DNA from 2 places in the Mesorhizobium sp. USDA 3734 genome. Region 2 is predicted to be linked to the other one. Evidence: predicted binding sites of a transcription regulator. Region 2 holds the regulator's gene; the other holds the start of a gene.
The links. The regulator PhoB, encoded in region 2, activates phosphate uptake and scavenging genes when phosphate is short. The targets are predictions, from matches to a motif close to TGTCATNNANCTGTCAT.
Positions count from the first base shown of each region.

Region 1 (14,765 bases), 6.8 Mb from region 2:
TGGTGTTCATGATCGCGGTGGTGCTGGTCATCCGCACCATCGTCGTCGGCCTGTCTGCCCTGGTCGACGAACAGACGATCACGCCCGGTTTCTACAATCTGGTGCGCTGGCAGGCGCATCGGCACGTCTCGCGCCAGTCCTACGCCTTCTTCCAGAACGATTTTGCCGGCCGCATCGCCACCAAGGTCTGGCAGGCGGGCCAGGCGACCGGCGACCTGATGGAAAGCTTCATCGAGGTCGTCTGGTTCATGATCGTCTATACGGTGACGACGCTGGCGCTGGTCGCAGGGCTGGATCTCAGGCTGGCGGTGCTGGTGGTGGTCTGGATTTCCGCCTTCGGCTGGCTGGCCAAGCTCTACCTGCCGGCAATCCGCAAGCACGCCGAGGAAACCGCCGAGGCCGGCTCGATGATCACCGGCCGCATCGTCGATTCCTATTCCAACGTGCAGACGCTGAAACTGTTCTCGGCCGACGGCGACGACCGCTACATCAAGAACGGCTTCGACATCTATCTCGACGCGCTGCGCCCGTTCACCCGCCGGCTGACCGGCGTGCGCATGGCGCTGACGACGCTGTCGGGCATCATGATCACGGCGATCGGCTGTTTTGCCGTCTATCTCTGGGTCGAGGGCTCGATCACCGTCGGGGCGGTCGCCTTCACGCTGTCGCTGGTGCTGCGGCTCAACATGCTGCTCGGCCGGCTGATGATGCAGCTCAACAGCATCTTGCGGAATCTCGGCGTGCTGGAAAATTCCAAGGCGCTGATCTCGCAGCCGCTCGGCCTGGTCGATGCACCCGACGCCAAGGAGCTCGTGGTGGCCGGCGGACGCATCATGGTGAAAAACGTGGAGTTCCACTACGGCAAAGGTTTCGGCGTGCTCAACGGCATCGACCTTGTCGTGCGGCCGGGCGAGAAGGTCGGACTGGTCGGACCGTCGGGCGCTGGCAAGACGACGCTCGCCAATCTGATCCTGCGGCTCTATGACCTCGAAGGCGGATCGATCACCATCGATGGCCAGGACGTTTCCAAAGTCACCCAGAATTCGCTGCGCGCCAATATCGGCGTCGTCAGCCAGGATACGGCCCTGTTCCACCGTTCGCTGCGCGACAACATCAAGCTCGGCATGCCTGATGCGACCGACGCCGAGGTGATCGCGGCGGCGAAAAAGGCCGAGGCGCACGAGTTCATCCTTGGCTTGCGCGACAACAGGGACCGCGCCGGCTACGAGGCCTTTGTCGGCGAGCGCGGCGTCAAGCTGTCGGGCGGCCAGCGCCAACGCGTGGCGATCGCCCGCGTCTTCCTCAAGGACGCGCCGATCCTGATCCTCGACGAAGCGACCTCGGCGCTCGATTCCGATATCGAGGCGGCGATCCAGGAGAATCTGACGCGGCTGATGGAAAACAAGACGGTCATCGCCATCGCGCACCGGCTGTCGACGATCGCGGCACTCGACCGGCTGGTGGTGCTCGACGGTGGCCGCATCGTCGAGCAAGGCACGCATGACCAGCTGGTGGCGCTCGACGGACTCTATGCGCGGCTGTGGAAGCGGCAGTCCGGCGGTTTTCTCTATCACGAGGACAGCGTGCTCGAAGAGACACGCCCGGCGGAGTAGGCCATGGGTGGGTCGCCGGGGGTCAGTCCAGAGATCGTGCTCAAGCGGCTGCGGCCGACCGTGCCGGCCTTCGACGCGCTTAAGGAAGAAAGCCGGCTGGAAGGCTACTGGATGCTGGTGCGCCTGGCGGATGGCTGGGCAGGCGGCCGCAACAAGTTCCTCAAGCGCGGCGAGGCGCTGTACGGAGCCTGGCATGGAAGAGAACTCGCCGGCGTGTGCGGGCTGAACATCGATCCTTATTTCGAGGGCAGGGACCACGGCCGGGTCCGGCACCTGTTCGTCAGTGCGCGCCACCGTCGCACCGGCCTTGGCCGGATGCTGGTCGAAACCGTCATCGACAGGGCACGTCAGCATTTCGCCGTGCTGAACACACGCGCGCCGCAAGAAGCCTTCGGTTTCTATGAACGGCTTGGCTTTCAGCGCCTGACAGGCGAAGAATTCGTCACACACCGCATGATTTTCGGGAAAGGGGGCTGAAATGTCCTTGCGTCCGCCATCTCATCTTGCCGGCACCTCGGCTGCCGAAGCCGCCTTCGACGCGCTCGGCCATGAAATCCTGGCGGAGAAGGCGGCCGCACTCGGCCGCGCTGGCCAGCGGGTCGAAGAAACGCTGGCCAGGCTGCGCGACAATGCCGACGAACAACTGCGCCCCCGGCTGCTCCAGGATGCCGCCGAGGCGGTGCATGGTTATTTCATCCAGCGCGAGCTGTGCGGCTTGCGAAAGCATGACGCCGTCATCCGCGAGTACGACATCCCGAAGGCGGTGCTGGCCAGGCTCGGCGCGAAATAGGAATCACTCCAGCCATTCGGTGACGAACGTGCCGTTCTCGTGGATGTCGGTCGTTTCCAGCGGACCTGGACCGAGATTGGTGAATTTGTGCGGCGTGTGGGGCGGCACGATCAGGATCTGGCCGGCCGAGGCCTCGATCTCCTTGTCGCCGACCGTGAACAGCCCCGTACCCTGGCGGATGATGAAGATCTCTGCGTAGGGATGCGTGTGCAGCCGTGGACCGCCGCCGACATCAGGCAGGTGGTTGAAGATCAGGCAGGAGTTGGAGCCGTAGGCGCCGCATTGCAACTCGCCCTTCCAGCGGTCGGAGCGAACAGCCCAGGTGTCGCGGTCTATGACGTGTGCCATGATGGCGAGGATAGACCCGGCTGGCGCCTTGTGTCGAGGCGAAGAAGGGCATCGGATTTGCGGTTGTTTCCCGGTTGTTTAGCAATGTTTGGCGGCTATCCGGCGTCGCGTTGACCGGCGGCGGATTTTGTCCCCGCGACAATCTGCCCTTGTGCCTTCACCCGTCTGGACAAAAACGGGCTTCACGCATAAACCGAAGTCCAAATGCCGGAGGAATTCGCAAGCCTGTTCGCCATGCGCTGTCGGGTTGGCGTAATTGAGCGGGGAACAAGGCTCAGCCACCGGCACGGAAGAGGCGAAAGGATCAGGCACCCGTGAGCGCAACCGACACCCAGGATCCCAACCGTCGTGATTTTCTCTACGTCGCCACCGGCATGGCCGCAGTGGTCGGCGCGGGTGCCTTCGCGTGGCCGTTCATCGATCAGATGCGCCCCGACGCCTCGACGCTGGCGCTCGCTTCCGTCGAGGTCGATGTCGCCTCGCTGACGCCGGGCATGTCGCTGATCGTCAAGTGGCGCGGCAAGCCGGTCGTGGTGCGCAATCGCACCGAACAGGAAATGAAGGACGGCGAGGCCGTCAATCTCGCCGATCTCAAGGATCCGATCGCCCGCAACGCCAATCTGCCGTCCGACGCACCGGCGACCGACGCCAACCGCACCACGCCCGGCAAGGAAGCCTGGATGGTGATGGTTCAGGTCTGCACGCATCTCGGCTGTATTCCGCTTGGCCAGGAAGGCGATTTCGGCGGCTGGTTCTGCCCGTGCCACGGTTCGCAATACGATACCGCCGGCCGCATCCGCAAAGGCCCGGCGCCCGAGAACATGGCGGTTCCGGTATTCAAGTTCATTTCCGATACCAAGATCCTTATCGGTTGAGGCAGGGGATATTTCGATGAGCGAGGGACACTCGACCTATACGCCCAAGACCGGTATCGAGCGCTGGTTCGACGCCCGCATGCCGCTGCCGCGGCTGATCTATGACAGCTTCGTCGCCTATCCGGTGCCGCGCAACCTCAATTATGCGTGGACCTTCGGCGGCATCCTGTCGATCATGCTGGTGGCGCAGATCCTGACCGGCATCGTGCTGGCCATGCATTACACGGCCGACACCAATCTTGCCTTCGGCTCGGTCGAGAAGATCATGCGCGACGTGAATTCGGGCTGGCTGCTGCGCTACATGCATTCGAATGGCGCCTCGTTCTTCTTCGTCGCCGTCTACATCCACATCTTCCGTGGCCTCTATTATGGCTCCTACAAGGCGCCGCGCGAACTGCTGTGGATCCTTGGCTGCATCATCTACCTGCTAATGATGGCGACCGGCTTCATGGGCTACGTGCTGCCATGGGGGCAGATGAGCTTCTGGGGCGCCACCGTCATCACCGGCTTCTTCAGCGCCATTCCGCTGGTCGGCGACTGGATCCAGCAGCTGCTGCTCGGCGGCTTTGCCGTCGACAATCCGACGCTGAACCGCTTCTTTGCCCTGCATTACCTGCTGCCGTTCATGATTGCCGGCGTCGTCGTGCTGCATATCTGGGCGCTGCATGTCGTCGGCCAGAACAACCCGACCGGCATCGAGATCAAATCGAAGACCGACACCGTCGCCTTCACCCCCTACGCGACCATCAAGGACGCGTTCGGCATGATCGTGTTCCTGTTCTTCTTCGCCTATTTCGTCTTCTACCTGCCGAACTATCTCGGCCACCCCGACAACTACATCGTCGCCAACCCGCTGAAGACGCCGGCTCATATCGTGCCCGAATGGTACTTCCTGCCGTTCTACGCGATCCTGCGCGCCATCACCTTCAATGTCGGGCCGATCAACTCCAAGCTCGGCGGCGTGCTGTGCATGTTCGGCGCCATCGTCATGCTGTTCCTGGTGCCGTGGCTCGACACCTCGAAGGTGCGCTCGGCGGTCTACCGTCCTTGGTACAAGCTGTTCTTCTGGCTGTTCGTGGCCGATGCCATCCTGCTTGGCTGGCTGGGCTCGCAGCCGGCCGAAGGCAGCTATGTGTTCATGGCGCAGATGGCGACGCTGTTCTACTTCGCCTTCTTCCTGATCGCGCTGCCGGTGCTCGGCCTGATCGAGACGCCGCGCAGGCTGCCGAACTCGATCACCGAGGCGGTGCTCGAGAAGAACAAGGGCGGCGGCGGACATCCGGCAGGCGCCACGGCCGCGCCAGAGACCAAGGGCTGAGCAGTAGAGAATCTAAGGGGATTTGGCATGAAAAAGATTCTCACCTCGCTGGCGCTGGTCGGCCTTGTGGCCGCCGGCATTGGGGCGGCAGGCACTTGGGCGAGCGCCGCCGAAGAGGCACACAATGCGGCCGCGCCGACGCATTTCCCGATCGACGAGCCCAAGGAAATGAGCTGGAGCTTCACCGGCCCGTTCGGCACCTATGACAAGGCGCAGCTGCAGCGCGGCCTGAAGGTCTACAAGGAAGTCTGCTCGGCCTGCCATTCGATGAATTTGGTGGCGTTCCGCACGCTGTCGGACCTCGGCTATTCGGACGCGCAGATCAAGACGCTGTCGGCCGAGTACACGATCCATGACGGCCCCAACGATGCCGGCGACATGTTCGACCGTCCCGGCAAGCCGTCCGACCATTTCCCGCCGCCCTTCGCCAACGAGGAAGCCGCCGCTGCCTCCAACGGTGGTGCCGCTCCGCCCGACATGTCGCTGCTGGCCAAGGCACGCGGCGTCGAGCGCGGCTTTCCGCAATTCGTCTTCGACATCTTCACCCAGTATGACGCGGGTGGCCCCGACTACATCCATTCGCTGCTGACCGGGTACGACGAGACGCCGCCGGCCGGCATGGTCATCCCGGAAGGCACCCACTACAACCCGTACTTCATGTCGGGCGTGTCGCTGAAAATGCCCAAGCCGCTGTCCGACGGCCAGGTCACCTATGATGACGGCGCGCCGCAGACGGTCGACCAGTATTCCCGCGACGTTTCCGCCTTCCTGGTGTGGGCGGCCGAGCCGCATATGGAAGACCGCAAGAAGACCGGCTTCCGGGTGCTTGTGTTCCTGCTTTTGTTCGGCGCGCTGGTCTATCTCACCAAGCGCAAGGTGTGGGAAGGCGTGGCGCATTAAGCCACACAGCCAAGTGATCACAAAGGGCGCCGAGAGGCGCCCTTTTGCACTTTCAGAGGCCTGTCGTGTCACATGGCCGTCACCGCATCCGGCGATCCTGTGCTGCTCTCATCAAAGGATCGCACCCATGAAAAAATACGCATCGCTCGCGGCAGGCCTGCTGCTGCTCATCGTCGGCTCGGCCGCGCAAGCGAAAGACGCCCAGCCCTTCGTCACCAACAAGGATGTCGACCTGACGATGATCCTGCCGCCGCCGCCGGCAAATGATTCGGCGCAGACCAAGGCCGAACTCGGTGAGGTGCTGACGCTGCAGGTGACGCGCACGCCAGAGATGGTAGCCAGCGCGGTCGCCGACGCCGAGGAGAATGTCTGGCGCTTTGCCGACGTCATGGGACCGAAATTCAACAAGGAGACGCTGCCGAAATTCAGCGCCTTCTTCGACCGCGTGGTGGCCACCGAAGGCGCCGTCGTCGATCCGGCCAAGGATGTCTGGAAGCGCCCGCGTCCGCACCAGCTCAGCGACCTCGTCAAGCCGGCGGTCAAGCTGTCGAGCTCCGGCTCCTGGCCGTCCGGACACGCTACCGTCGGCACCATGATGGGCATCATCCTGTCCGACATGGTCCCGGAAAAGCGCGCAGAGATCATGGCGCGTGCGGCTGAATACGCCCACAATCGCGAGGTCGGCGGTATCCACTATGCGTCCGACGTCGAGATGGGCAAGATTTCCGGCAGCGTCATTGCCGCGGTCCTGCTTAACCGGGACGACTTCAAGGCCGAATATGAAGTGGCCAGGGCCGAGCTTCGTTCCGATCTCGGCATGTAACCTTCGTCAGCCGGATTTGGACGGGAAGGGGCGCATAAGGCGCTCCTTTCTTGTTTGCGCCCGGGCTTGGGCGGAAGTTCGGCAAATAGTCCGTTGGCATAGCGGCATCAGGTTGATATTCGACGCATCGAACGGTGGCGGGAAATCTGTCCCGCCATGATCTTGGAATTCGATGATGCGGCTCAGCGACTGTCACAACTTTTCCGATTTCCGCCGCATGGCGCAACGGCGGCTGCCGGGGCCGATCTTCAACTACATCGACGGCGCGGCGGACGACGAGGTCACCTATCGCCGCAACACCGAGAGCTTCGAGACCTGTGACCTGGTTCCCAACGTGCTGCGCGGAGTGAGCGAGGTCGACATGTCGGTGACGGTCATGGGCCAGAAGCTGGCGATGCCGTTCTATTGCTCGCCGACCGCCTTGCAGCGCCTGTTCCATCATCAGGGCGAGCGCGCGGTCGCCAAGGCCGCCGCCAAATATGGCACCATGTTCGGCGTCTCCTCGCTTGGCACCGTCAGTCTCGAGGAGGCGCGCAGCATCAGCAGCAGCCCGCAGGTCTACCAATTCTATTTTCACCGGGATCGTGGCCTCAACCGGGCGATGATGCAGCGGGCAAAGGCGGTTGGCGTCGAGGTGATGATGCTGACCGTCGACAGCATCACCGGGGGAAACCGCGAGCGCGACAAACGAACCGGCTTTGCCATTCCCTTCAAGCTCAACCTGGCCGGCATGCTGCAGTTCGCGCTGAAACCGGCCTGGGCGATCAACTATTTCACCCATGAGGGGTTCAAGCTGCCGCAGCTCGACGAGCATGTCGACATGGGCGGCGGCACGATGTCGATCAGCCGCTATTTCACCGAGATGCTCGACCCGTCGATGACGTGGGACGACGTCGCCGAGATGGTCAAGCTGTGGTCGGGACCGTTCTGCCTCAAGGGCGTCATGTCGGTGGAGGATGCCAGACGCGCCGTCGACATCGGCTGCAGCGGCATTGTGCTGTCGAACCATGGCGGCCGGCAGCTGGATGGCTCGCGGGCGGCCTTCGACCAGCTTGCCGAGATCGTCGATGCGGTCGGCGACAGGATCGACGTCATCATGGATGGCGGCGTGCAGCGTGGCACGCATGTGCTCAAGGCGCTGTCGCTCGGCGCCAAGGCCGTCGGTGTCGGTCGCTATTATTTGTTCCCGCTCGCGGCGGCCGGCCAGCCAGGCGTCGAACGGGCGCTTGAGCAGATGCGGGTCGAGATCGAACGCGGCATGAAGCTGATGGGCTGCAGTTCGATCGAACAATTGTCGCGCAACAACCTCCGTTTCAGGTAATCTCGACCCATGAAATCCTCACTCGAAGACACGCTGCTTGCCGCGATCCGCACCATTCCGGACTATCCCAAGCCCGGCATCCTGTTTCGCGACATCACCACGCTGCTCGGCAATGCGCGCGCCTTCCGCCGCGCCATCGACGAACTCGTGCATCCCTATGCCGGCCAGAAGATCGACAAGATCGCCGGCATCGAGGCGCGCGGCTTCATCCTTGGCGGCGCCGTCGCCCACCAGCTCTCGGCCGGTTTCGTGCCGATCCGCAAGAAGGGCAAGCTGCCTTTCGAGACGGTGCGCGTCGCCTACAGCCTGGAATACGGGCTGGACGAGATGGAGATGCACAAGGACGGCGTTGCTCCGGGCGAGAAGGTGATCCTGGTCGACGATCTGATCGCCACAGGCGGCACCGCGGAAGCCGCGGTCAAGCTGCTGCGCCAGATCGGCGCCGACATCCTCGCCGCCTGCTTCGTCATCGACCTGCCGGACCTCGGCGGCCGTGCCAAACTTGAAGCGCTCGGCGTACCGGTGCGGACGCTGATTGGGTTCGAAGGGGTTTGAGACCGGTTTGCCGAAGGCAAATTGAAAGGTCCAGTGGACCTTTCAAAGGTATCGAACGCCCGGAGCGATAGCGAAGGGCCGGAGGCAAGGCGAACCACCAACGCTGGCGCCGCCCCTCATCCGCCCTTCGGGCACCTTCTCCCCGTAAACGGGGCGAAGGAAAAAGCTACTCCACCTTCACCAGCACGGCGCTCTCGAACTCGAGCACCTTGTCGCCGGTCGAATCGGAAGCCTCGCATCGCAGCGCCAGCAGCCGCCAGCCGGGGCGTGAGGCGATCGGGCGGTGCGACAGTGCTGTGCGTGTGAAAGTGATGGTTTGCCCGGCATAGACCGGCTTCAGCCATTTCAGGTTCTTGAATCCGGGTGAGGGGCCGAATTCCGGCACCGGGCCGGGACCGCTCCAGGCCGCGACCTCGGCATCCATGCGGTTTTCCAGATTGAGTTTCATCCAGGTCGCTGCCGTGTGCCAGCCGGACGCGCAGAGGCCACCGAGCACGCTTTTCTTCGCCGCATCCTCGTCGATATGGAAGATCTGCGGGTCGTATTTGCGGGCGAAGGCCTTGATCGCCTCGGGCTCGAATGTGTGCGAGCCAAGCGTGACGGTGGTGCCGATGCGGAAGAACTCGTCCAGTGTCATGCTCGGCTCCCCGCGGCATCGCGCGTCAGGAACATGACGGAGTTCTCAAGCTCGAAGACGCTCTCGCCGCGCTGGTTGAACAGTTCGCTGCGCATGGTCACGAAGCCGAGCTGCGGCTTCGATTTCGACAGGCGCTTGGCAACGACCACCAGGGTGCCAGTGAGTTGGTCGCCGGCCAGGACCGGCTTCTTCCATTTGACCTGATCGACGCCTGGCGCGCCCTGGCAGGTCGAATCCAGCAGGAAGGTATCGCACAGCATGCGCATGAACATGGCGCAGGTGTGCCAGCCCGACGCCGCCAGCCCGCCAAGGATGCTGGCCTTGCCGGCTTCCTCGTCGAGATGCATCGGCTGCGGGTCGAATTCTGCGGCGAATTCGACGATCTCGGCGGCGGTCACCACCTTCGAGCCGAGGTCGATCGATGCACCCTCGGCGAAATCCTCATAGGCCCATGTTTTTGGTTTTGCAGTCATGGTCTGAAATCCGGCTCACGAACCCGCGATCCCCATCGATCGAGGGTTTCCGGATGCAGGCCGCAGCGCATTTGGTCAAGAGATTTCTATAGCGCCACGTCGTGGCTGCATGGCCTTTGGCAGGCGGATCAGAGCCAGCCGCGGCGGCGGAAATACCAGAAGGGCAGGATCGCCGACAGTACCATCATGGCGATGGCGAAGGGATAGCCCAACTCCCATTTGAGCTCGGGGATGATGTCGAAATTCATGCCGTAGATCGAGGCGACCAGCGTCGGAGGCAGGAAGATGACGGCGGCGACCGAGAAGATCTTGATGATGGCGTTCTGCTCGATCGAGATCATGCCGAGCGTCGCGTCGAGCAGGAAGGAGATCTTCTGCGACAGGAAGGTGGCGTGGTCGGCGAGCGACAGCACGTCGCGCGACAGCGTCTTGATGCGCGCCTTGGTGTCCTTGCTCATCTTGGTGCGGGTCGAGGCATGGGCGAAAAAGCCGGCTAGGCGCTGCAGCGAGATCAGGCTGTCACGGATCGAGGAGGCGATGTCCTCCTTGCGGCCGATGGCCTTCAGGAGTTCCTGGAAGTCGCGGTTGCGCTTGGAAACCTTGGTCGACCGCGCCTCGAAGATATCGCGCGAGATCGCCTCGATGTCGCGGCCGGCGCGCTCCAGAATATCGGCGAGACGGTCGACGATCGCCTCCAGCAGCCCGATCAGGATGGTGTCGCCGCTGGTGCAGCCGGTCGCCACCTTCTCGGCGCGCTGCGGAAAGGTCTTGAAGGCCTTCGGCTCGTGATATCGCACGGTGATCAGCCTGGTGCCGGCGAGCACGAAGGTGACCGGCGACATCAGGGGATCGTCGACTTCGGTCTGGGCGGGCAGGGTGGCGGTCATGAAATAGGCGCCGTCCTCGACATAGAGGCGGCTCGAAATCTCGATCTCCTCCATCTCCTCGCGCGTCGGAATGGCGACGCCGAGCCAGGTTTCGATCGCCGCTTCCTCTTCCTTTGTCGGATTGAGCAGGTCGGCCCAGACGACATTGTCGCTGTTTGCCAGGAGATCATCGACGGCGCGCAGGCGGTCATTGTCCACGACGAAGGCCTTGATCATCGCCGGGTCTCCCTTGCTGGATTAAAGGGTGCGTTCGGATTGACGCGTCGTATCGGATTGCACGGTTCTTCGTCGCGTGAGCCGCCCATGTGCCTGCCGCTTAGACCTGTGAGGTGACAAAATCAAGACAAGCGGCTGCCCGGCGTATGGCCGCCGGCCGCTCGGACGAACTCGTCGAGAAACCTCGCAGGCAGCGCGCCTGGATGTTTTGGATATTGGGTCGCCCGATGCGTCAGGTGTTGAACTTGAACAGCAGGATGTCGCCGTCCTGGACGACATATTCCTTGCCTTCGTCGCGCGCCTTGCCGGCTTCCTTGGCCGCCACTTCGCCGCCCAGTGTGACGAAGTCGTTGTAGGCGATGGTCTGAGCGCGGATGAAGCCGCGCTCGAAATCGGTGTGGATGACACCGGCCGCCTGAGGGGCCTTGTCGCCCTTATGGATGGTCCAGGCGCGCGTCTCCTTCGGCCCGACGGTGAAATAGGTGATGAGGTGCAACAGCTCGTAGCCAGCGCGGATGACCTTGTTCAGGCCGGGCTCGTCGAGGCCGAGCGAGGACAGGAATTCCATCTCTTCCTCGTCCGAGAGCTGCGCGACCTCGGCCTCGATCGCGGCCGAGATGACGACGGTGCTGGCGCCTTGCGCCGCAGCCATCTTCTCCACGGCCTTGGTGTGCTCGTTGCCGGTGGCGGCGTCGGCTTCGGCGACGTTGCAGACGTAGAGGACCGGGTGCGAGGTCAAAAGGTTGAGCCCCTGCAGGATGCGCAGGTCTTCCGCCGAGATGCCCTTGAGCAGGACGCGGGTCGGCTTGCCTGCCTGCAACAGTTCGAGTGCGGCCTCCATCATCGGCAGCACGGTGGTCGCTTCCTTGTCCTTGCTGCCGGCACGCTTGCGGAATTGCACGATGCGACGCTCGAGGCTGTCGAGGTCGGCGAGCATCAGCTCTGTTTCGACCGTCTCGGCATCGGCCACCGGGTCGATGCGGCCCTCGACATGGGTGATGTCGTCATCCTCGAAGCAGCGCAGCACATGCACGATGGCGTCGACCTCGCGGATGTTGGCGAGGAACTGGTTGCCCAGCCCTTCACCCTTGGAGGCGCCGCGCACCAGGCCGGCAATGTCGACGAAGGAGATGCGGGTCGGAATGATCTCCTTCGACTTGCCGATGGCGGCAATCTTCTGCAGGCGCGGATCGGGCACCGCGACCTCGCCGGTGTTCGGTTCGATGGTGCAGAACGGATAGTTGGCAGCCTGCGCCGCCGCCGTCCTGGTCAACGCGTTGAAAAGCGTCGACTTGCCGACGTTGGGCAAGCCAACGATGCCGCATTTGAAACCCATTTTATCGGTCCTATCGGGAAAATCGAAATTTGATCAGGGCTATGGGCGATAGGGCCGATGATCGTCAAGCCCTCCAGTCACATGGGTAGGGCCGCCGAAGGCCGTATCGCAGAGCGATCGACCATATTTCGGGCAGTTCGGACCGCTGTTTACGGCTGTTGCTTGACGTCGATGCTGACGGTTTGCACGGCGCGAACAGTATCCTCCCACGGGCGCTTCAATTCAAAGCGCAGCTGCCATTGCCCGGGCTTGCTGCAAGAGACCGTGAAGCGCTGCAGGCTGGTGCCGCCTATCCCGGTCCCGTCGGGCTTGCTGTCGATCTGGGTAATGGTGCAGCCGGAAGGTGCCGGTGGCGCCGACCAGACAACGCCTGCGCCAGGTGTCGACGGTAATTCCACTATAATCTGTTCGTTGACTGCGGGCTCGAAATTCATGTTCGCACGCTCGTTCGCCATCGCCGATTTCCTCCTTTGGCCGACAGGCGGCGCGCCGATGCGCGCCGCCGTTCGATCGTATCGCCGTCTTCTCAGTTCCAGCCGTTGCTCGGGGCTGTCTGCCAACGATGATATAGGGCGAGATCCGTGCCCCGCACGAAGACTTCCATGCGGCCGTCCTTGTTGTTGACGATCGCCGTGTCGCCGACGATGCCGCCGCCTAGCGATGCCCAGCCGCTCCAGCCATTGCTCGGCGCGGTCTGCCAGATGTGCCAGCATGCCCCGTCCGTACCACGGGCGAAGATCTCCATGCGGCCGTCGGCATTGTGGCCAAGCGCCGGCGCGCTGGTGATGATGCCGCCCATCGAGCCCCAGCCGCTCCAGCCATTGTTGGGAGCGGTCTGCCAGATATGCCAGAGCGCATTGTCGGTACCGCGACCGAACACTTCCAGGCGGCCGTCCTTGTTCTGGCCGACGGCGAGATCGCTGGTCAAGATGCCGCCCAGCGAGGCCCACGAACTCCAGCCATTGTTGGGGGCTGTCTGCCAGACATGAACCAGCGCGCCGTTGTTGGCACGGGCGAAGACCTCGATGCGGCCGTCCTTGTTGTTGGAGGCCACCGGGTTGCCCGCTATCTGGACGGCAAGCGGAGCCCAGCCACTCCAGCCCTGTTGGGGGCCGCCTTGCCAGATGTGCCACAGGCCGCCGTCATTGCCCCTGGCGAAGACCTCGACCCGTCCGTCGGCATTGCGTACCGCGCTTGGGTCGCTGGTGATGCCGCCGCCTAGCGATGCCCAGCCGCTCCAGCCGCTGCTGGGTGCGGTCTGCCAGATGTGCCACAGGGCGCCATCGGCTCCCCTGGCAAAGGCCTCGAGCCGGCCGTCGGCATTGTTGATGATGGCCGGCGTGCTGGTGATGATGCCGCCCAGCGACGCCCAGCCGCCCCAGCCATTGCTGGGGGCGGTCTGCCAGATGTGCCAGAGTGCGTTGTCGGTGCCACGCGCGAAGACCTCGATGCGGCCGTCCTTGTTGTTGCCGGCGACGGCTTCGGTGGTGAGCTTGCCACCCATTGGCTGCCAGCCGGACGACGGCAGGATGATGCCCGTTGCGCCGTACATCGGGTATAGCTGGCCGTCATACTTGAAGTCGTCGTAAGCGATCTTGCCGAAGCCGCCGATGCCCCAGGTCGTGTCCCATGAGTTCTTGACAATCCAGCACTGCTCGGCCTCGGAATAGCCAATGACGAGAACGCAGTGGCCGCCGGCGACACCGCCGGTGACGTGGTGATAGACGCCGCCGGAATAATTGAAGAAATCATTGTAGACGGTGAAGCATCCGGCGACCGGACCGACATTGCTGAGATGGTTCTTAATCGCGTTCGCATCCACCAGCTTGTGCACGGTCGTCAGCTTGCTAATGCGCGCCGGACGGTTTGGCGCGGCGTGGCAGGCCGGCGGGCCGCTCCAGATATCGTTGTTGGGAAATGCCGAAGGGTAGGGGAAGCCGGCTTCGTCACAGACGCCGCGCACCCTGATCTGGTCAAGACATTGGTCCGGCCACCAGCCGCCGCAATTGGCACCATGCGAGGAGCAGAAATGCGAATCGGCTTCCGACAGGTCGAACCAGCGGCCGCTCTCTATATGAGACATCGACTCGACAAGACCGACAGAGCCGAACGAGACGCAGGAACCACATCCGCCCTGGTTCTTGACCGGGGTAATGTGGTTGCCGTTCTTGTTGCGCCAGTCTACCGCCGGGGCAAAGCCCGGCGCAGCGGCAAGCGATGGGGGCTGGTTGCGCGCCGCCGCAACCAGGGCGATGGCATCGTCGCTGGGTATGGCGCCAAGCATTAACAAGCGCTTTTCAGGATCCATCAGCGAGATCGGCGTCTCCGCCGCCCGCCATCTAGCATTGTTTGTTGTCAGGGCTTTGTTGAGTGCGGAGAATGTCAAAGGAGGTCTGGCCATAGATCATATCCCTCTGTATCGATTAAAAAATGCGCGGCTGGGTGGCATCGCCGAGAGGCTGTGCGACAACCGGACCGTGCATCATTGGTCTTCGTCGAGGGCGATGGTCTGTGAGGGATTTCACGGTTGGACGCGGGCGATCATATCGAGATCACGCGTTCGTCAACACGAACGCCCTAGCTACCTTTGCGGCTTCGCGTGACGACAAGCCTCGTCAGGAGGAGTTTCGACATGCCCCAGTCCAGGCTTTCCCGCCCTGAGGGTTTTTGCAT
Region 1 covers NZ_JBWCCW010000001.1:568,662-583,426, forward strand. Annotated here, with positions in the region: gene ACZ89F_RS02775 (ABC transporter ATP-binding protein) at 1-1,613, shown strand, start outside; gene ACZ89F_RS02780 (GNAT family N-acetyltransferase) at 1,617-2,090, shown strand; gene ACZ89F_RS02785 (DUF6665 family protein) at 2,092-2,403, shown strand; gene ACZ89F_RS02790 (cupin domain-containing protein) at 2,407-2,751, opposite strand; gene petA (ubiquinol-cytochrome c reductase iron-sulfur subunit) at 3,066-3,626, shown strand; gene ACZ89F_RS02800 (cytochrome b) at 3,643-4,944, shown strand; gene ACZ89F_RS02805 (cytochrome c1) at 4,972-5,844, shown strand; gene ACZ89F_RS02810 (acid phosphatase) at 5,972-6,667, shown strand; gene ACZ89F_RS02815 (alpha-hydroxy acid oxidase) at 6,843-7,988, shown strand; gene ACZ89F_RS02820 (adenine phosphoribosyltransferase) at 7,998-8,543, shown strand; gene ACZ89F_RS02825 (MaoC family dehydratase) at 8,710-9,180, opposite strand; gene ACZ89F_RS02830 (MaoC family dehydratase) at 9,177-9,653, opposite strand; gene corA (magnesium/cobalt transporter CorA) at 9,782-10,756, opposite strand; gene ychF (redox-regulated ATPase YchF) at 10,989-12,092, opposite strand; gene ACZ89F_RS02845 (protease inhibitor I42 family protein) at 12,242-12,547, opposite strand; gene ACZ89F_RS02850 (DUF8189 domain-containing protein) at 12,619-14,400, opposite strand.
Region 1: ACZ89F_RS02810 (acid phosphatase) is a predicted target of PhoB. The motif match lies at 5,911-5,927, and genes of this name have one in related genera.

Region 2 (14,765 bases):
GGACATCTCCGGTGCTGGCGCCACTTTCCCCTATCCGATCTACGCGAAGTGGGCTGATGCCTACAAGAAAGAGACTGGCAACGGTCTCAACTACCAGTCGATCGGCTCTGGCGGCGGCATCAAGCAGATCAAGGCCAAGACTGTTACCTTCGGCGCCTCCGACGCGCCGCTGAAAGGCGAGGATCTCGAGTCCATCGGGCTCGTCCAGTTTCCGATGGTGATGGGCGGCATCGTCCCCGTCGTCAATCTGGAAGGCATCAAGCCGGGCGAACTGGTTCTCGACGGCCCGACCCTTGGCGACATCTTCATGGGCAAGATCACGCAGTGGGACGACGCCGCGATCAAGAAGCTCAATCCGGATGCCAAGCTGCCTTCGCAGGCGATCGCGGTGGTGCATCGCTCCGACGGTTCGGGCACCACGTTCAACTTCAGCTACTATCTCGCCGACGCCAACGCGGACTGGAAGTCGAAGGTCGGCGTCAACACGGCACTCGAGTGGCCGGTTGGCATCGGCGCCAAGGGCAATGAGGGCGTTGCCAACAACGTCTCGCAGACCGGCGGTGCGATCGGCTATGTCGAATACGCCTATGCCAAGCAGAACAAGCTCACCTACACCGACATGATGAACAAGGATGGCAAGAAGGTTGAGCCGACGGCTGCAGCCTTCTCGGCCGCGGCCGCCAATGCCGACTGGAACTCGCAGCCGGGCTATGGCGTCATTCTCGCCAACCAGGCGGGTGCGGAATCCTGGCCGATGACGGCGGCAACATGGGTTCTTCTGTACAAGAAGCCCGATGATGCCGCTGCCACGGGTGAAGCGCTCAAGTTCTTCGCCTGGTCCTATGCCAAGGGCGACGAGATGGCCAGCGAACTCGACTACGTCCCGATGCCTGACAACGTGGTCAAGAGCATTGAGGAGACCTGGGCCAAGGAAGTCGTCGGCAGCGACGGCAAGCCGATCTACTCGGCCATGTAATCCTTGACAGGGAGGGCGCCTTCCAGGCGCCCTCCCGTTTTTCTTTCGAACGCGAGGGCTAGATGACTACCGTTTCCGAAGCCATGCCATCGTTAGCCGCCATGCAGGCCAGGGAAGCGACGGTGCGGCGCTTCGCGCTCACGGATGCGATTTTCCGGGCGGCCACACGCTTCTCCGCCATTCTCGTTCTGCTGATCCTGGGCGGCGTCGCGATTTCGCTGTTCGTCGGATCATGGCAGGCGATGTCGACTTTTGGCGTATCGTTTCTGACAACCGAGAGCTGGAATCCGGTCACCGAGAAGTTTGGTGCGCTGGCGCCGATCTACGGCACCGTCGTCACCGCGGCCATCTCCATCCTGATTGCGGTGCCGATCGGCATCGGCATTGCGATATTCCTGACCGAGCTGTGCCCGCGCCCGCTGCGTAGGCCGATCGGCATCGCGGTCGAACTTCTGGCCGGCATCCCATCGATCATCTATGGCATATGGGGCCTGTTCATCTTCGCTCCTTTCGTGCAGACCACGATCCAGCCTTTCTTCATCAATCTTTTCCATGACGTCCCGGTATTATCGAGCCTCTTTGCCGGCCCGCCCTACGGCATCGGCCTGCTGACATCGTCGATGATCCTTGCCATCATGGTGCTGCCCTTCATCACCTCGATCACCAAGGACGTCTTCGACACGGTGCCGGCGGTGCTGAAAGAGTCCGCTTACGGCATTGGCTGCACGACCTGGGAGGTTACGCGCCGCGTCGTCATTCCCTACACCCGCGTCGGCATCATGGGTGGTGTCATGCTGGGATTGGGCAGGGCACTTGGCGAGACCATGGCGGTGACCTTCGTCATCGGCAATGCGCACCGTATCAGCGCCTCGCTGTTCGCGCCTGGCACGACGATTTCAGCGACCATCGCCAATGAATTCACCGAGGCCGATGGCGAGCTTTACACGTCATCGCTGATTGCTCTGGGCCTGATCCTTTTCGTCATCACCTTCCTGATCCTTGCCATCGCACGTTACATGCTGATGCGCATCGATCGCCGAACCGGAGCCTGACCGATGTCGACAGCCACATCGCTTCACCGCCGTCGCAAGACGAGGAATTCCGTGATGATGACGCTTTGTCTGGTCGCGGCGGGCATCGGCCTTGCCTGGCTGGCGCTCATTCTCGGCGCGCTTCTCTACAAGGGTCTCGCAGGCCTTTCGTTGTCGGTGTTCACCGAAATGACGCCGCCGCCCGGCGATGCCGGTGGCCTGCTCAACGCCATCTATGGCAGCGTGGTGATGACGGTCATCGCCGTCATCGTCGGCACGCCGATCGGCGTGCTGGCCGGGACCTATATGGCCGAGTATGGCCGCTTCTCGCGCCTCACCACGATCGTGCGCTTCATCAACGACATCCTGTTGTCCGCACCGTCGATCATCATCGGCCTGTTCGTCTACGAGCTCCTGGTGCGGCCGATGGGGCATTTCTCGGCCCTTGCCGGTTCCGTCGCGCTCGCCATCCTCGTCATCCCGGTTGTCGTGCGTACCACCGAAGACATGCTGAATTTGGTGCCGAACGCCTTGCGCGAAGCCGGCACCGCGATCGGCGCGCCGCGCTGGGTGGTCATCAAGTCGGTGGCCTACCGTGCCGCGCTTTCCGGTATCGTCACCGGCATCTTGCTGTCGATCGCCCGCATCTCCGGCGAGACGGCACCGCTGCTCTTCACAGCGCTCAACAACCAGTTCTGGTCGAGCAATCTCAACGCGCCGATGGCCAGCCTGCCTGTCACCATCTTCCAGTTCGCTCTCAGCCCTTACGAGGAATGGCAGCAACTGGCCTGGACCGGTGCACTCATCATCACATTGACGGTTCTCGCGCTCAGCATCGTTGCTCGCAGCCTGACCGGACGCAGAGAGGACAAATGAGCCAGATGTTGTCTCCAGACATGACGATCGCTGCCGAGGCAGCCGCCAAGATCAAGATCGAGGTGAAGAACCTCAACTTCTACTACGGCCAGTCGAAGGCGCTGAAGGACATCACGCTGTCCTTGCCCGAGCGCAGCGTCACCGCCTTCATCGGGCCTTCGGGTTGCGGGAAGTCGACGCTGCTGCGCGTCTTCAACCGCATCTACGAACTCTATCCCAAGCAGACCGCCGAGGGTCAGGTGCTGCTTGACGGCCAGAACGTCCTCGACCGCTCGCAGGATCTCAACCTGCTGCGGACCAAGATCGGCATGGTGTTCCAGAAGCCGACGCCATTTCCGATGTCGATCTATGAAAACATCGCTTTCGGCGTCAGGCTCTATGAAAAGCTCAGCAAGTCCGAGATGGACGGCCGTGTCGAGCAGGCGCTGAAGCGCGCGGCACTCTGGACCGAGGTCAAGGACAAGCTCAACGCCAGCGGCCTCAGCCTCTCCGGCGGCCAGCAGCAGCGGCTCTGCATCGCCCGCACCGTGGCGGTGAAGCCGGAAGTCATCCTGCTCGACGAGCCGGCCTCGGCGCTTGACCCGCTGTCGACCGCCAAGATCGAAGAGCTGATCGACGAGTTGCAAGCCGACTACACGATCGTCATCGTCACCCACAACATGCAGCAGGCGGCGCGCGTGTCGAAGCAGACGGCCTTCATGTATCTGGGCGAACTGGTCGAGTTCGACCGCACCGAGAAGATCTTCACGTCGCCCCGCGAGAAGCGCACGCAGGACTACATCACCGGCCGCTTCGGCTGAGTTCAGGCATACGAGGGACAAGATCATGGGCGAACACACAGTCGCTTCTTTCGACGAGGATCTCGGACAGATCAGCAGGCTCATCAGTGACATGGGCGATCTCGCCGGCTCGATGGTCGGTGGCGCCACCAAGGCGCTTTTGAATTCCGACAACGCCCTGGCACAGCGCGTCGTCTCCGACGATGCGATCATGGATGCGCGCCAGCGCGAGCTCGACGACCGCGCCATCACCTTGATCGCCAAGCGGCAGCCGATGGCCGACGATCTGCGCCATGTCGTCGGTTCGATCCGCATGGCCGGCGATCTCGAACGCATCGGCGACCTTGCCAAGAACATCGCCAAGCGCGTCGGCACCGTCGGCCTCAGCGTCACGCCGCGCGAGTTGTCGCATTCCATCGACGCAATGGCGCAGCTGGTGCTGATCCAGGTGCAGGGCGTGATCGAGGAGTATGCGGCCCGCGACGCCGCGGCCCTGGCAAAACTGCGTGCCGACGACGAACGCATCGACGTCAAATACACCTCGGTGTTCCGCGAACTCCTGACCTACATGATGGAAGACCCGCGCAACATCACGGCCTGCACGCATCTGTTGTTCTGCGCCAAGAACCTCGAGCGCATCGGTGACCATGTGACCAACATCGCCGAAAATGCCTATTATGTTCTGACCGGCACGCAGCTGCCCGCCAATCGTCCGAAGCAGGACGAGACGGCAATGTCCGCGCCGGCGGCATGACGACAGGGGTGACCAGTCTATGATCGCGCCACGCATCATGGTGGTGGAGGATGAGGAGCCGCTAGGCGTGCTGCTCCGCTACAATCTCGAATCCGAAGGCTACCAGGTCGAGGTGGTGACGCGCGGCGACGAGGCCGAGATCCGGCTGCAGGAGAACGTTCCCGACCTTCTGGTGCTCGACTGGATGGTGCCTGCGGTTTCCGGCATCGAACTCTGTCGTCGGCTAAGAATGCGTCCCGAGACCGAGCGGCTGCCGATCATCATGCTGACCGCGCGCGGCGAGGAAAGCGACCGCGTGCGTGGCCTGTCGACCGGCGCCGACGACTATCTGGTCAAGCCGTTCTCGACACCGGAATTCATGGCTAGGGTAAAGGCGCTGCTGCGCCGCGCCAAGCCGGAAGTGCTGTCCAGCGTGCTCAAGGTCGGCGACATCGTGCTCGATCGCGAGTCGCACCGGGTCTATCGCAAGAAGAGCGAGATCCGGCTCGGGCCGACCGAATTCCGCCTGCTCGAGTTCATGATGCGCCATCCCGGCCGCGTGTTCTCGCGCAGCCAACTGCTCGACAATGTCTGGGGCGAGACGATCTATATCGACGAGCGCACGGTCGATGTGCATGTCGGCCGGCTGCGCAAGGCGGTCAACAATGGCCGCATGCCGGATGTCATCCGCACCATTCGTGGGGCCGGATACGCGATCAGGGAAGACTGAACTCCCTCGTTTGAACTCACGCCACGTTCTTGCCGGTGAGGCCGGATCTCGTCTGCGCGCCGGGTGCAAAAATCTCCTGGTCGACGAAGGTCAGCGCGCGCATGGCGCAGCCTTCGCGGATCAGCGGCAGTTCGTTCGGCTCGGTGTCGAAGGAAATCGATTTCGAGTGCTGGCCGCCGGCGGTCTGGGCAATCGCCTTGCGCAATGCGGGCTCGATCAGGTCGAAGGCAGCGGCGCTGACGCCGACCATGGCAACGGGCGCCGGATCGATCAGCGCGAACAGGCTGCCGAGACCGTAGCCGAGCGCTTCGCCGGCCTTGCGATAGGCCTCGCGCTCGGGGCCATCCTTTTCGCGGGCCGCGGTCGCCAAGGCGCGCATGTCGGCGTCGCTGACATCGGCGACGGGTTCTGCGTCCTCACCCAACTGCCTGGCGTTGCGCCAGATGGCGTAGTTGCCGGCATAAGCTTCGACGCAGCCGCGCCGTCCGCAGCGACACAGCGCACCGTTCGGCTGATGGATCATGTGGCCGAACTCACCGCCCGAGGAATGAGTGCCGGTGAACAGCTCGCCCTTCAGCACCAGGCCCATGCCGATGCCGTGCGACAAAAGGATGGCGATGAAATCGTCGCGGTAGCGATCAGGATCTCGCCATCGCAGCGCTATCGCCATCATGTTGCAGTCGTTTTCCATGGTGGCGGGGATGCCGAACTCGTCCTCGAGTATGTCGGCGAAGGCGATGTCGGTGTGCGGCGTGATCGGCGACCACAACATGGCGCGGGCGCGGGTGTCGGTGATGCCCTGGATCGCCAGCGCGATGCGGGCGACGCTGCGGACGTCAAGGTCGGGGTCCTCAAGACGGCGCCGCACGATGGCGACGCATTCGCCGATCAGCGCCTCGCGGGACATCGTCAATGTGTCCAGCCGGCGCTGTTCCTCTGATATCACTTGGCCGGCATAGTCGATGACGGCGACGGAGAGAAAATTCAGCGACAGCACCACGGTCATCACCGCCGCCGCTTCCGGATTGAGGCCGAGGCCGACCTGCGGCCGGCCGCGTTTGAGCGAGCCGGCCTCGCTTGGTTTGCTTTCGGTCAGGATGCCTTCGCCGATCAGGTCGGAGGAGATCGCCGATATGGTCGAGTGGCTGAGGCCCGTGGTCGCGGCGATCTCGGTGCGTGATGGTTGTCCGGCGCGGCGCACGGCCGCAATCACCATCGCCCGGTTGCGCCGGCGCAAATCGTCGTGGCGGATTCCGACCGACATGTTTACTCAAGTCCTCCCGGTCGCCGCGGCTCTCCGTGCCCCTCGAACGCTGTCGGCAACGCAGGCAAATACTGGCAGAAGCCGCCCACTCTGTCATTTATTTATTCCGGAGCTCGAAAAAAATTCGCGAGCACATCAAAATCCATCAGAATCAATGTTGACAGCGTTCGGGTGTTGGACCAGTATTTTTTCGAGGCTCGAAAAAATAGAGCCTCTGTGCCGGCCTTCGGGTCAGTTTGGTCGCGCCATACGCGGCGCAGGGAGGATATTATGAAAAGATTCACAGCCGCCATCCTGGCGGGTGCCGCCATGTCGCTGACGCTCGCGTCGGTTGCGCAGGCGAAGGACAAGGTCATTGGCGTTTCGTGGTCCAACTTCCAGGAAGAGCGCTGGAAGACCGACGAGGCCGCCATGAAGACGGCGATCGAGGCCGCCGGCGACAAGTACATCTCCGCCGATGCGCAGTCCAATCCCGGCAAGCAGCTTACCGATGTCGAAAGCCTGATCTCGCAGGGCGCCAATTCGCTGATCATCCTGGCGCAGGATGCCTCGGCCATCGGCCCGGCGGTGCAGAAGGCGCTGGACGAAGGTATTCCGGTCGTCGGCTATGACCGTCTGATCGAGAACAAGGACGTCTTCTATCTGACCTTCGACAATAAGGAAGTCGGCCGCATGCAGGCCCGCGAAGTGTTCAAGGTCAAGCCGGAAGGCAACTATGTCTTCATCAAGGGTTCGGGTGCCGATCCGAATGCCGACTTCCTGTTCTCGGGCTCGATGGAAGTGCTCAAGGAAGCCATCGACAGCGGCAAGATCAAGAATGTCGGCGAGGCCTATACGGACGGCTGGCTGCCCGCCAACGCCCAGAAGAACATGGAACAGTTCCTCACCGCCAACGACAACAAGGTCGATGCCGTGGTCGCGGCCAATGACGGCACAGCCGGCGGCGTCGTCGCGGCGCTGACGGCGCAGGGCCTTGCCGGCACCGTGCCGGTCTCGGGTCAGGACGGCGATCACGCCGCGCTGAACCGCATCGCGCTCGGCACGCAGACCGTGTCGGTGTGGAAGGACGCGCGCGAACTCGGCAAGAACGCCGCAGAGATCGCCTCGCAGCTCGCCGACGGCAAGAAGACGAGCGACATCGCCGGCGCCAAGGACTTCACGACGCCTGGCGGCAACACCGTCAAGTCGCTGTTCCTGACCCCGGTTGCCATCACCAAGGACAATCTCAACGTGGTCATCGACGCCGGCTGGATCAAGAAGGACGAAGTCTGCGCGGGCGTCGCCGCCGGCACCGTCGCGGCCTGCAACTGATCTGGATCACGTCGAAATATCTGAACGCCGCGGCCTAAAAGCCGCGGCGTTTTCTCAAAAAGATTTGTGTTTCCGCATCACGCGGATAGCTTCTAGGCTGGGTTCCGGCATCCGCGTCAGACGGCCAGCCGGTGGGAGGAAATCATGACCGATACGACGTCCAACCCGCAGGCCGACACAGCACGTGCGTCGGAACTCGGCGCGGTCGCCCGGTTCCTGAAGGCGACCGAGATCGATACCCGCATGCTCGGCATGATCGGCGCCCTGCTGATCATCTGGATCGGGCTGCATGTCATTTCCAGCCTGCGCCTTGGCGTCAATCCGCTCGATTTCGACAGCCGCACCTTTCTCACGCCGCGCAATCTGTGGAATCTGTCGGTGCAGACATCGGCGGTCGCCATCATGGCCTGCGGCATGGTGCTGGTCATCGTCATGCGCAACATCGACCTCTCCGTCGGTTCCGCCGAAGGCCTGATCGGCATGGTGATGGGCTTTGCCCAGGTGCATTTCCTGGTCCGGTTTGTCGGGCTCGAACTCGGCAATCCGTGGATCTGGGTCCTGGCATTGGTCATCGGCCTGGCGCTCGGCCTGCTGATCGGGGCCTTTCAAGGCTTCGTCATCGCATATCTCGAAGTGCCCGCCTTTATCGTGACGCTGGGCGGACTGCTGGTCTGGCGCGGTGCCGCCTGGTGGGTCACATCAGGCCAGACGGTGGCACCGCTTGACGCCACCTTTCAGCTCATGGGCGGCGGGCCATCGGGATCGATCGGCGCGACCTGGAGCTGGGTCGTCGGGGTCGTCGCCTGCCTCGCCGTGGTGTTTGCGCTGTTCAACGGGCGGGTGCAGCGCAAGCGTTTCCGTTTTCCGCTGCGTCCGATCTGGGCCGAGACGCTGCTCGGCGTCGTCACCTGCGCCGTCATCATGGGTGCGGTCTGGCTCGCCAATTCCTATCCCTGGCCGATCGGCATCGTGAACAGATATGCGGCCGCCAACAACATCACCGTTCCCGAAGGTGGCCTGTTCATCGCTCACGGCATAGCCATACCGGTGTTGATGGCGATCGCCGTCGGGCTGGTCATGACCTTCATCACCAACCGCACCCGTTTCGGCCGCTATGTCTTTGCCATCGGCGGCAATCCCGAGGCTGCCAATCTCGCCGGCATCAACACGCGCTGGATCACCATGAAGGTGTTCATGATCATGGGCGTGCTGGCGACGATCGCCGCCGCGATCTCCTCGGCCCGGCAGAATTCGGCGACCAACGTGCTTGGAACTCTGGACGAACTGCTGGTCATTGCCGCCGCCGTCATTGGCGGCACATCGCTCGCCGGTGGCTCGGGAACGATCATCGGTGCCATGCTTGGCGCGCTGCTGATGCAGTCGCTGCAGTCCGGCATGGTGCTGCTCGGCGTCGACTCGCCGCTGCAGAGCATCGTCGTCGGCGCCGTGCTGGTCATCGCCGTCTGGCTCGACACCGTTTATCGCAAGCGCGTCTAGGAGGCATGCCATGACTGACAAGACTGCTCCTGCAGCCACCGCGCTGATCGACATGAGGAACATCTCGATCGCCTTTGGCGGCATCCGCGCTGTCGACGACGCCTCGATCGATCTCTTCCCGGGCGAGGTCGTGGCGCTGCTCGGCCATAATGGCGCCGGCAAGTCGACGCTGATCAAGATACTGTCCGGCGCCTACAAGCGCGACTCCGGCCAGATCTTCGTCAATGGCGAGGAGGCATCGATCTCCAACCCGCGCGACGCCAAGAAGTATGGCATCGAGACGATCTACCAGACGCTGGCATTGGCCGACAATGTCGACGCCGCCGCCAACCTTTTCCTCGGCCGCGAGTTGATGACCGCCTGGGGCACGCTCGACGACGTCGCCATGGAGGCAGAGGCGCGCAAGGTGATGGGCCGGCTCAACCCCCGCTTCCAGCGCTTCAAGGAGCCGGTGATCAAGCTGTCGGGCGGACAGCGGCAATCGGTGGCGATCGCGCGCGCCATCCTGTTCAACGCACGCATCCTGATCATGGATGAGCCGACGGCAGCGCTTGGTCCGCAGGAAACGGCGCAGGTCGGCGAACTGGTCAAGCAGCTCAAGTCCGACGGCATCGGCATCTTCCTGATCAGCCACGACATCCACGACGTGTTCGAGCTCGCCGACCGGGTCTGCGTCATGAAGAACGGCCAGGTCGTCGGCACGGCCCGCACCACTGACGTGACCCAGGACGAGGTGCTCGGCATGATCATTCTGGGCAAATGCCCGCCCGGCGCCATTCCTGGACCGGGGGCGCTGAAGATCGCGGCCTGAGACCGCTGAAGATTGCGGCCCGAGGTCAGACCAGATCGCGGGTTGCCGATCACGTGATGTGCCAGCCGTCAGCATGGCTTGGCCTTGCCATTGTGTTGGCGCGGCGACTTGCCCATAAAGGTCTCAATTCGCTCAGGGACCACATCATCCGTTGAAGAAGCTTTTTCCAATCGTCGCGTTCATCGCCGTTGCGCTGATCAGCATGACGATGGCGGGGTTTGCCTATTTCGCGACGCAAGAGGCCGCCCGCATCAAGTTCGAAGCGACGGCCGACGACGCGCTCAACCGGATCGAGAGCCGCATCGACCTGCATTTGTCGCTGCTGCGCTCGACGCAGGCCCTGTTCGACGCCCGCAACGGCGATATTTCCGGCAACGAGTTCAAGGCGTTCTTCAAAGCGCTCGATGTCGACAACAATTTTGCCGGCTTGCGCGGCATCGGCTATGTCAGGCTGGCGAAGGCCGGAGACGAGGCGGCGGTCGAACGCGATATGCTGCGCGACCATGGCGTCAACCATCCAATCTATCCTGACACCACGCAGCCCTGGCGCACCCCCATCGTGCTGTTCGAGCCGCTCGACCCGTCCAACCAGGGTAGCATCGGCTACGACATGTTCAGCGAACCGGTGCGGCGCGCGGCGATTGAAAAGGCGATGTCGGATGACCACCAGCACGCCAGCGGGCTGGTGCAGCTGGGCCAGGACACGGGTGCCGCGCAGACGTTCACCGGCTTCCTCGTCTTCGTGCGGCTCAATGTCGAAACCGCGCCCGACGTCATCAATGCGTCCAGATCCTCCACGGCGGGTTTTCTCTATGCGGCCTTTCGGGCTCGCGACCTGTTCCAGACCGCGCTCAGCCGGTCGCCGCTGCTTCCGGTCAACACCGAAATCTACGACGGCGAGGGCGCGGTGAACGGCGACAATCTGTTGTTCCGCTCGGAGACGCCCCCGGCTTCGACCTTCGGGGACAGGCTGCTGGTCACCCGCAAGATCATGGTGGCCGGCCGGCCATGGACTGTCCTGTTCCGGCCGACGAGCGCCTTCTCGCAGCCGTCGTCGCGCGCCATTCCGGTGATGCTGGGGCTGTTCGGCCTGTTGCTGGCGGGCGCCATCGCGCTGGTGGCGCGGTATCAGGAGCGGGCCTATGAGGCGGCGTCGCGCTTGCACGAAACGACGGAAAAGAGCCTGCTCGAAAAAGACCTGATGCTGCAGGAGATGAAGCATCGCATCAAGAATTCGATCACCAGGGTGCTGGCGATCGCACGCCAGACGGCATCGCGGGCCACTGACGTCAACGAGTTTTCCGCATCCTTCTCGGCCAGGCTGCAGGCGATGGCGGCATCCCAGGACATGCTGACGCGCTCGCGCTGGCAGAAGGCCGATCTTGGCGATCTCCTGCGCATCGAGCTAGGGCAGGTGTTCGGCAAGGAGCTGCCCGATGAGCTGTTGTCGGGGCCACAGGTGCTGCTCGACGAAACCACGACGCAAGCGCTGGGCCTAACCTTCCACGAACTGGCGACGAATGCGCTGAAATACGGCGAAGCCGGCAATTCCGTTGGGGCGCTGAAGGTGGACTGGTCGGTCGAAGGGCGCGGGCGCGACAGGATGCTGGCTCTCAACTGGCGCGAAACCGGGCAGAAGAAACTCGAAGCGCCCGCCAAGACCGGATTCGGCACCAAGCTGATCGATCTCAACGTCACGCGCGAATTGCGCGGTACGATCAAGCGTGATTTCCGGGCCAATGGGCTGAACGTCGAAATCAAAATTCCCCTGGCAAGTTGACGGCGATCGTCAGGCGGCCAGGATCAAGCATCCAGACATAGAAAATCCGGAGGCCGGCAGGCCGGTCTCCGGATCGTTTCAATTATCGCCGAACTAGTTGCAGCGCGCCGTGTAGATCCGGCCGCGATGATCGCGATACTGGCAATAGCCATTGCGCAGGTTGCGCACCAGCAGGCCGGAACCGGCACCAACTGCCGCGCCGATCAGCGCGCCCTTGCCGCCGCCGACCAGGCCGCCGACACCAGCGCCGATCAAGCCGCCGCCAACCACGTCCTGCTCCGTCGAGGTGCAGCCGCTGACCGCGACCACAGCAACCATGGCAATAAGTATCTTCCGCATAGAGTCACTCCTCACTTTTTGTCCTCACTTTAAATAAGCTCCGACCGCCATTTAGCATGAAATGGCGCCCTTTGCCCGCCTGAATTTATTGTTGGCTAAGATAGTCTTTTTCGGGACGCGTCATGTTCGACGCAACCATGATATTTGAGATTTCCAACGATGCGTCAAGACTGCCGTCCCGACCAACCTTCCACACGACCTGATCGTAGTCATCTTCTAGCCCCGGGTCGACCGCAAGGCACTTGGCGACGATGTGCTGGGCTTGCCCCTGCACGTCACCCATGGCGAATGGCCGTTCGGCGACACATTGGTCGGCGGTTTCGAAAACACTGACAGGGACCTGAAGCTCACGGCAATCGGCCATCGTGTTTGAGCAGCCGATGACCAGCAGCAATGCGGCGATGTGTTCCATGGCGAAAACGTCCTCTCGCCACAGTAACGGTCCACATTCCGCAAAGTTCCTGCACTGCAAGACCTACCAGCGAATTAACATGGAGTGATCGGAGGGCCGCAGCGCGCGGAGGTCAGTAAGCCAGCTGGAAGAGGACGACCGCGACGACAAGCGCGGTTAGAGCCAGAGCGACAAGGCGCAAGGAAGCGTGAGGAACAGGAGGCAGCGGCGGCGCGGATGTCTCGGAGTCTTCAAACGCGCCCATGGAGATCCGAGCGGCCTGTTCCAGTCTGTTCATGTCGGCAACCGTCAAGGCATTCCTCCCGCACCATGCTGCAAGTCCTGCTGCGGAAATGTCCGACGGTGCAACAGGTTCCAGCGGTATCTGGGAAATACAGCATCGGCTTTTATGGTGAACAGCTGGTTAAGGACCTGGCGCAGATGCGGGTCGCTCAATCCGTCTCGAAATTGCCGTGTGGAACGACAAGGCGGTACTCGAGGCGACCAGCCGCGATTTCAAGCGTCGCCGTGCCATTCAGCGATGCCGGCACGACCCGTTCGAGCGCGACACTGCCAAAGCGCTTCTCGCTGCGCCTGTTGTCATTGGCTCCGATCGCTTCGGCCCACGTCAGCGACAGGGAGGTCCCGTTGTCGTCGGCGGTCAGGTTGGCTGTAACCTCGACGAATCCATCGGGCCGTGACAGCGCGCCATAACTCACCGAGTTGACGGCGAGTTCATGCATGGCAAGGCCGATGTGCAGGGCGGCGTTCGGATTGAGATAGGGGTTTGCTCCCTGAAAACGCAGGCTGCGAACCGGATCCCCGCCGTAGCGGCCGACCTGCCCCGATACCAGTTCGCGAAGTGCGGCACCTCGCCAGTTGGAAGAGGTGACGAGATCCTGGGACGAAGCCAACGACTGCAGCCGGCCGCGAAAGCGTGTCAGGAAATCACCGATGCCGTCGGAGTAGCGCCCGGTCTGGGTGGCTATGCTTTGAATGATCGCCAGCAGGTTCTTCGAGCGATGACTGACTTCGCGCAGCAGCGTCGTTAGCGTCTGCTCACGGCGTTTCTGTTCGGTCGTTTCGACCATCGTGGTGACGACGCCTTGCACCGTGCCGCCATCGCCGTGGTCGGCATCGATCCAGACTTGAAACCAGCGGATGCCATCCTCGACGGGAACGCTGATCTCGAGACGTTGTGGGTTGCCGGATGCGACGACGTCGCGCTTGGCCGCGCCGATGCGGTCGGCCTGCGCCACCGGCAGGATACCGTTGCTGTCGGCGGTGTCGGAAACCCAGGGCGCGCGCATGTTGCGCGCCCATACGGTTTTCATCTCGCGATCCTGATAGAGAACGGAAATACCGGCATTGTGCAACGCATGAAGGAGAGCTCGGCCAAGCTGCATGCCGCTTTCGGCAGGATGCAGGGCGATGACCTCATCGCTTTGCACGTCGTCCTTCCTATCTCCGGTTCTGGAACGCATCGGCCAATCTGTCCACCCAACTCAGGCTGAACGGCTCACGATTGAATGGGTTCCAAAAGAGGTTTCCCGAAAATCAGCCGCTAAAAAACGGTCCGCCGGACGGTGCCCTTTGCAGGATACCGCCCGGCGGTGGCTGGAAACCGTTTGAGGGGTGCGGCTTCCAGTGTTCGGTCGCCGTTCGTCCTCACGATGCCCGTTTGAACAGGCCCGCGAGAAGCGAAATGACCAAGAAAGCGAGGAAGATGAAAAACAATATCTGCGCGATGCCGGCAGACGTACCGGCGATGCCGCCGAAACCAAGCGCGCCGGCGATGATCGCCACGACGAGAAATACGAGCGCCCAGTAAAGCATGATCCATCTCCTTCGAATGGTGTGATGAAAACGTGGGTAGATGCGGTTTGTTCCACCCTTTGCCGAAAAAGGCGATGCTTGCAAATCGTTCGGAGCAGGAGGCGCGGGAATTTCGCCGACGACGGTTCCGGCTTGCGAAAAGGCCGCCCGATGTATCGCATCGAGCGGCCTTCAATGTCGTGCCGTGCTGTCAGGAGTGCTGCGAGCCTATGCCGCGGCTTTCGCCTGACGGTCGAAGAACAGCGCCTGGCTGATCAGCGCCTTGACCATGTCGGGATTGAACGGCTTGGTGACCAGGAAGGCCGGCTCGGGACGCTCGCCAGTCAACAGACGCTCGGGAAAGGCGGTGATGAAGATGACCGGCACCGATGTCGACGACAGGATCTCGTTCACGGCTTCAATGCCCGAACT
Region 2 covers NZ_JBWCCW010000001.1:7,365,465-7,380,229, forward strand. Annotated here, with positions in the region: gene pstS (phosphate ABC transporter substrate-binding protein PstS) at 1-976, shown strand, start outside; gene pstC (phosphate ABC transporter permease subunit PstC) at 1,039-2,028, shown strand; gene pstA (phosphate ABC transporter permease PstA) at 2,032-2,883, shown strand; gene pstB (phosphate ABC transporter ATP-binding protein PstB) at 2,880-3,683, shown strand; gene phoU (phosphate signaling complex protein PhoU) at 3,709-4,416, shown strand; gene phoB (phosphate regulon transcriptional regulator PhoB) at 4,436-5,125, shown strand; gene ACZ89F_RS35380 (ROK family protein) at 5,142-6,389, opposite strand; gene xylF (D-xylose ABC transporter substrate-binding protein) at 6,660-7,700, shown strand; gene ACZ89F_RS35390 (sugar ABC transporter permease) at 7,845-9,197, shown strand; gene ACZ89F_RS35395 (ATP-binding cassette domain-containing protein) at 9,208-10,008, shown strand; gene ACZ89F_RS35400 (CHASE domain-containing protein) at 10,160-11,788, shown strand; gene ACZ89F_RS35405 (YMGG-like glycine zipper-containing protein) at 11,882-12,127, opposite strand; gene ACZ89F_RS35410 (hypothetical protein) at 12,213-12,539, opposite strand; gene ACZ89F_RS35415 (hypothetical protein) at 12,652-12,831, opposite strand; gene ACZ89F_RS35420 (sensor histidine kinase) at 12,971-14,002, opposite strand; gene ACZ89F_RS35425 (DUF1328 domain-containing protein) at 14,187-14,354, opposite strand; gene ACZ89F_RS35430 (response regulator) at 14,562-14,765, opposite strand, start outside.